DNA from 2 places in the Streptomyces sp. GB4-14 genome. Region 2 is predicted to be linked to the other one. Evidence: predicted binding sites of a transcription regulator. Region 2 holds the regulator's gene; the other holds the start of a gene.
What was found. The regulator HspR, encoded in region 2, represses chaperone genes until heat shock. The targets are predictions, from matches to a motif close to TTGAGNNNNNNNNNCTCAA.

Region 1 (3,406 bases), 1.1 Mb from region 2:
GTCCAGGACCTCCAGCAGGGCCGCGGCCGGGTCGCCGCGGAAGTCGGAGCCGACCTTGTCGATCTCGTCGAGCAGGACGACCGGGTTCATCGAGCCGGCCTCCTTGATCGCCCGGACGATCCGGCCGGGCAGCGCGCCGACGTAGGTGCGGCGGTGGCCGCGGATCTCCGCCTCGTCGCGGACGCCGCCGAGGGCGACCCGGACGAACTTGCGGCCCATGGCGTGCGCGACGGACTCGCCGAGCGAGGTCTTGCCGACGCCGGGCGGACCCACCAGGGCCAGCACCGCGCCGCCGCGCCGCCCGCCGACGACGCCCAGGCCCCGGTCGCTGCGCCGCTTGCGCACGGCCAGGTACTCGGTGATGCGCTCCTTCACGTCCTGCAGGCCCGCGTGCTCGGCGTCCAGCACCTGCTGGGCGCCGCGGATGTCGTAGGAGTCCTCGGTGCGCTCGTTCCACGGCATCTCCAGGACCGTGTCCAGCCAGGTGCGGATCCAGGATCCCTCCGGCGACTGGTCGGAGGAGCGCTCCAGCTTGTCGACCTCCTTGAGGGCGGCCTCGCGCACCTTCTCCGGCAGGTCGGCGGCCTCGACGCGGGCGCGGTAGTCGTCGGACTCCTCGCCCTCCTGGTCGCCGTTCAGCTCGCGCAGTTCCTTGCGGACCGCCTCCAGCTGGCGGCGGAGCAGGAACTCCCGCTGCTGCTTGTCGACGCCTTCCTGGACGTCCTTGGCGATGGTCTCGGCGACGTCCTGCTCGGCGAGGTGGTCGCGCAGTTGCTGGGTGGCGAGCTTGAGCCGGGCCACCGGGTCGGTGGTCTCCAGCAGGGCGACCTTCTGGTCGGTGGTGAGGAACGGCGAGTAGCCGGAGTTGTCGGCGAGGGCGGAGACGTCGTCGATGGCCTGGACGCGGTCCACGACCTGCCAGGCGCTGCGCTTGCGCAGCCAGGCGGTGGCGAGTGCCTTGTACTCCTTCACCAGTTCGGTCACATGGCCGGGCAGCGGCTCGGGCACGCTCTCGTCGATGCGGGTGCCCTCCACCCACAGCGCCGCGCCCGGCCCGGTGGTGCCGGCGCCGATGCGCACCCGGCCCCGGCCGCGGATCAGGGCGCCCGGGTCGCCGTCGGCCAGCCGGCCGACCTGCTCGACGGTGCCCAGCACGCCGGTCCCGGCGTAGGTGCCGTCGACGCGCGGCACGAGGAGCACCTTCGGCTTGCCCGGTTCGTCGCGGGCGGCGGCCTGGGCGGCCTCCACCGCCGCGCGCACCTCGGAATCGCTCAGGTCCAGCGGAACCACCATTCCGGGCAGCACGACCTCGTCGTCGAGCGGCAGCACGGGCAGGGCGAGCGGTGTGGACTCAGCAGCCATGATCTCCCCTTCGGCAGTCAAGTTGAGCTATGTCGACTCAATGCAGGGGAGCGGCCGAATGTTCCCAGGGCCGCGTTCGCTCTCAGCGATCACCGGACCGGGCTCCGCGGGCCCGGGTCCCCGCCACCGGGGACCTGCCAGGATGAACGCATGTCCACCCCCTACGACATTCCCGAAGCTCCCGAAGTCCTGGACCGTCGCGAGGGCCCGTACGGCGAGGTCGTGCTGCGCAGGCACGGCGGTCTGCTGCAGATCATCGCCAACGGCTGCTTCCTGATGGACACCTCCGACGGGCGTTCCGAGCGGCTGCTCGTGGACGCGGCCCTGGCGGCCCTGGACCCGGAGGCCAGGGACCCGTCGGTGCTGATCGGCGGGCTGGGCGTCGGCTTCTCCCTGGCGCACGCGGCCGGACAGGAGCGCTGGGGCCGGATCACGGTCGTGGAGCGGGAGCCCGCGGTCATCGGGTGGCACCGCTCGGGTCCGCTGGCCGAGCTCTCCGGCGCGGCGCTCGCCGACCCGCGGACGGAGATCGTCGAGCAGGACCTGATCGCTTACGTCAATGAGACGTCCGACACATTCGACGCACTGTGTCTCGACATCGACAACGGGCCCGGCTGGACCGTGGACGAGGGCAACGAGGGGCTCTACTCTCCGGACGGACTGGCCGCGTGCGCAAGGGTGTTGAAGCCGCGCGGGGTCCTCGCGGTATGGTCCGCGAAGCCTTCACCGGAATTCGAGGGAACCTTGCGGAATGCCGGGTTCCGTCAGGTGCGTACCGAAGAGATCCCCGTTGCCCGGGGCGTTCCGGACGTCGTGCACATCGGCGTCCGCCCTGGATAGCAAACCCGAGGTGGATCCCCGTACGCTGCTGCCCTGACGCGGATCATTCAAGCGTCAATCGCAGTGATGCGCAGACGACGGATCACCCCACGGATTCCGGATAAGCACACCTCAGGGGCGGGCGATGGAGCAGACACAGACCTCCCACAACGGCACGGCGACGACCACCCCCGGCGCGCAGCGCAGGGTCCTGGTGGTCGAGGACGACGCGACGATCGTGGACGCCATCGCGACCCGCCTGCGCGCCGAGGGATTCCTGGTGCAAACGGCGGGCGACGGCCCGTCCGCGGTGGACACGGCGGAGGCCTGGCAGCCCGACCTGCTGATCCTCGACATCATGCTGCCGGGCTTCGACGGCCTGGAGGTCTGCCGGCGGGTGCAGGCCCAGCGGCCGGTGCCGGTGCTGATGCTCACCGCGCGCGACGACGAGACCGACATGCTGGTGGGTCTCGGCGTCGGCGCCGACGACTACATGACCAAGCCGTTCTCCATGCGCGAACTGGCCGCGCGCGTGCACGTGCTGCTGCGCCGCATGGAGCGCGCCGCCCTCGCGGCCACCACCCCGCGCAGCGGCATCCTGCGCCTGGGCGAACTGGAGATCGACCACGCCCAGCGCCGGGTGCGGGTGCGCAGCGAGGACGTCCACCTGACGCCCACCGAGTTCGACCTGCTGGTCTGCCTGGCCAACACCCCGCGCGCGGTGCTCTCCCGTGAGCAGCTGCTGGCCGAGGTGTGGGACTGGGCCGACGCCTCCGGCACCCGGACCGTCGACAGCCACATCAAGGCGCTGCGCCGGAAGATCGGCGCCGAGCGCATCCGCACGGTGCACGGCGTGGGCTACGCCCTGGAGACGCCGACGCCATGAGCGGGGGTCCGGCGGGACGCGGACAGGGGAGCAGGCAGCCCTGGGGCGGTGTGCGGCCGTTCTCGATCAAGACCAAGCTGGGCGCGCTGGTCGTCGTCTCGGTCCTGATCACCACCGGACTGTCGGTGATCGCCGTGCACACGAAGACCGAGCTGCGCTTCATCACGGTCTTCTCGATGATCGCCACGCTGCTGATCACCCAGTTCGTGGCGCACTCCCTCACCGCCCCGCTGGACGACATGAACGCCGTCGCGCGGTCCATCTCGCACGGCGACTACACCCGCCGGGTGCGCGAGAGCCGCCGTGACGAGCTGGGCGACCTGGCCCAGACGATCAACG
Region 2 (3,406 bases):
GATTCGTACGGAGACGTACGGGGGTTACTTGAGCCCGATCTCCGCGCAGGCGTCCTTGAAGTCGCCGGCGCAGATGTCGGACACCTCGTAGAAGCCGTCGGCGAGGACGGTGTCCTCGAGGTTGTCCTGGGTCAGCGCGACCACCGGCACCAGCTGCGCCGGGATGTCCTGGTCGGTGGGGCTGTCGACGCGGTCACGGGTGAGCGCGTCGAACTGGATGTCCCGGCCCTGGACCTTCGCCACGGCCATCTCGGCGGCGTTCTCGGCCTCTTCGGGGTAGGACTTGTAGACGCTCATGTACTGCTCGCCGGTCACGATCCGCTGCACCGCGGCGAGTTCCGCGTCCTGGCCGGTGATGGGCGGCAGCTTGGTCACGCCGGCGGCGCGCAGCGCCTTGACGATGCCACCCGCCATGCCGTCGTTGGCGGAGTACACGCCCTCGATGTTCTCCAGGCCGATCTCGCTGATCGCCTCTTTCATGTTCTTCTCGGCGTTCTTGGGGTCCCAGTCCTTGGTGTCGAAGGACTTGGCGATGGTGACCTTGCCCTTGAGCTCGGACAGCGCACCGGCCTTGAACTGCTTGGCGTTGGGGTCGGTGGACGAGCCGTTCATCATCACGATCTTGTCGGTGATGCTCAGGTCGCCGCCGAGCGCCTCCAGCAGGGAGCGTCCCTGCACCTCGCCGACGAGGGAGTTGTCGAAGGAGATGTACGCGTCGATCGGGCCCTCGGCGAGCCGGTCGTAGGCGATGACCGGGATGCCGGCCTCCTTCGCCTTGGAGACGCTCTCCGCGATGCCGTGCGAGTCCACCGCGTCCAGCACGATGACGTCGACCTTCTTCTCGATCATGCGCTGCATCTGGTCGGCCTGCTTGTCCGCGTCCGCTTCGGCGTTGGCGTACTCGACCTTGCCCTTGTTGTCCGTGAGCGCCTCCACCTTCTTCTTGAAGATGGGGTAGTCGAACTGCTCGTAGCGCGTGTTGGCCTTCTCCGGGAGGAGCAGACCCACCGTGATGTCGTCGCCCTTGACCGGGCCGGCGTCGTCGCTGCTCCCTGTCGCGTCGAGCATGCCGCAGCCGGCGAGCGTGACGGACATGGACACGGCGGCCACGGATATGGCGATACGACGCATGCGAGGGCTCACTTCAGGTGCGTTTTGGACGTGGGCACAGCTTTGCGGCCCATGTGACTGAAAAGCCAACGCTTCGGCGACCATCGCGTCAAGAGGCAGCCACTTAACGAGATGAACACGACACGGTGCGCTGAACTCGTGAAAGTCCTGCGGACACGCCGAGGGGATCACCTGGACACGCAGGCATACCATAGCCACAGGTGTGCTCGTGGATAAGAGAAGGGGCCCGTGGGTTCTGCGAACCCACGGGCCCCTCTTCGCCTTCGCGCGCCGTCAGTCGGACTGCTGCTGGCGCTTGGGGCGCCAGACCACCAGCGCGCTGGTCTGCTGCACCTCCTGGTAAGGCACCAGGTCACGGCGGTACGAGGCGTGCACGGCGGCCTCGCGCTGACGCATGGCCGCCGCCGCGCCGTCGAGCGCGTCCTCCAGTTCGGCCACCCGGGCCTGGAGGGCGGCGACCTGGTTCTCCAGTTCGATGATGCGCTTGATTCCGGCCAGGTTGATGCCCTCGTCCTGCGACAACTGCTGCACCTGACGGAGCAGTTCGATGTCACGGGCCGAGTAGCGACGGCCCCGGCCGGCCGTACGGTCCGGCGACACAAGTCCCAGACGGTCGTACTGACGCAGCGTCTGCGGGTGCAGCCCGGAGAGCTGGGCCGCCACCGAGATGACGTAGACCGGGGTGTCCTGGGTCAGTTCGTACGGGTTGCGTCGACGGCCGTCCATCGCATCAAGCTCCCTTCGCGGCCTGGAACAGCTCCGCCCGCGGATCCTGGTCCGCGGTTGCCTCGCGATACGCCTCAAGGGCGTCACGAGCCTTCCCCGACAGGTCCTTGGGCACACTCACCTCGACGGTGACCAGCAGATCACCGCGGGTGCCGTCCTTGCGGACCGCGCCCTTGCCGCGGGCGCGCAGGGTGCGCCCGTTGGGTGTGCCCGGCGGCAGCTTCAGCGTCACCGGCGGACCGCCCAGCGTCGGGACCCGGATCTCGCCCCCGAGGGCCGCCTCGGGGTACGTCACCGGCACCGTGACCGTCAGGTTGTCGCCCTTGCGGCCGAACACCGGGTGGGCGCCGACGTGCACGACGACGTACAGGTCGCCCGCGGGGCCGCCCCGCTCGCCGGGCGCCCCCTTGCCGCGCAGCCGGATCCGCTGGCCGTCGCTGACGCCCGCGGGGATGCGCACCTGCATCGTCCGCGAGGACTTGGCCCGCCCGCTGCCCTTGCAGACCTCGCAGGGCTCCTCCGCGATCAGGCCGCGGCCCTTGCAGTCCGGGCAGGGGTCGGTCAGCGAGAAGCCGCCGCCGGAGCCCCGCGCCACCTGTCCGGTGCCGACGCAGGTCGGGCACACGCGCGGTGTGCCGTTCTTGTCGCCGGTGCCCGAACAGGCTTTGCAGGGCGACTGCGACGACATCCGCAGCGGGACGGTCGCGCCCTCGATGGCCTCGGTGAAGCTCAGCGTCACCTCGGACTCGATGTCCTGGCCCCGGCGCGGCTGGGTCCGTGTGGTCCCCGGGCCGCCCCGGTTGAACAGGCCCCCGAAGACGTCACCGAGGCCGCCGCCGAAGCCGCCCGCCTGGCCGCCGGCCTGACCTCCGAAGAGGTCGCCGAGGTCGAAGTTGAAGGTGCCGCCGCCCGCGCCCGGCCCCGGGCGGAACCCGCCGTTGCCGAAGAGGGCGCGCGCCTCGTCGTACTCCTTGCGCTTCTTGGGGTCGCCGAGGACGTCGTTCGCCTCGGAGATCTCCTTGAACCGCTCCTCCGCCTTGGCGTTCCCCTTGTTGGCGTCCGGGTGGTACTCGCGGGCGAGTTTCCGGTACGCCTTCTTGATCTCGGCCTCGGTGGCGTCCTTGGGGACGCCGAGGACCTTGTAGTAGTCCTTCTCGATGAAGTCCTTGGTGCTCATCCCCGACGTCCCTCCTTCCCTGCGTCAGCTATAACGTCAGCCCTCCTCCGGGCCACCGTTCTCCTTGTTCTCCCCGTCGGCCTGCGCCTCGGTGCCCTCCTCGGCCGGCAGGGCCGTCTGCGCGCCGGGCTGCGGCTCGGCGACGGCCACCCGCGCGGGGCGGATGGTGCGCTCGCCGATGCGGTACCCCGGCTGCAGAATCGCCACGCACGTCGTCTCGGTGACGTCCGGCGCGTAGGAGTGCATCAGGGCCTCGTGGATCGTCGGGTCGAAGGGCTCGCCCTCCTTGCCGAACTGCTGGAGGCCCAGCTTGGCCGCCGTGGTCTCCAGCGACTCCGCGACCGACTTGAAGCCGCCGACCAGCTCGCCGTG

Region 1: the regulator HspR is predicted to act here: its motif matches at 1,385-1,403, upstream of lon (endopeptidase La).

Annotation. Positions count from the first base shown of each region.
Region 1 is NZ_RZHO01000002.1:1,917,906-1,921,311, forward strand. It holds gene lon (endopeptidase La) at 1-1,362, opposite strand, end outside; gene ELQ39_RS09745 (spermidine synthase) at 1,513-2,202, shown strand; gene ELQ39_RS09750 (response regulator transcription factor) at 2,327-3,067, shown strand; gene ELQ39_RS09755 (sensor histidine kinase) at 3,064-3,406, shown strand, end outside.
Region 2 is NZ_RZHO01000002.1:2,969,264-2,972,669, forward strand. It holds gene ELQ39_RS14690 (substrate-binding domain-containing protein) at 25-1,131, opposite strand; gene ELQ39_RS14695 (heat shock protein transcriptional repressor HspR) at 1,405-1,857, opposite strand; gene dnaJ (molecular chaperone DnaJ) at 1,862-3,034, opposite strand; gene grpE (nucleotide exchange factor GrpE) at 3,071-3,406, opposite strand, start outside.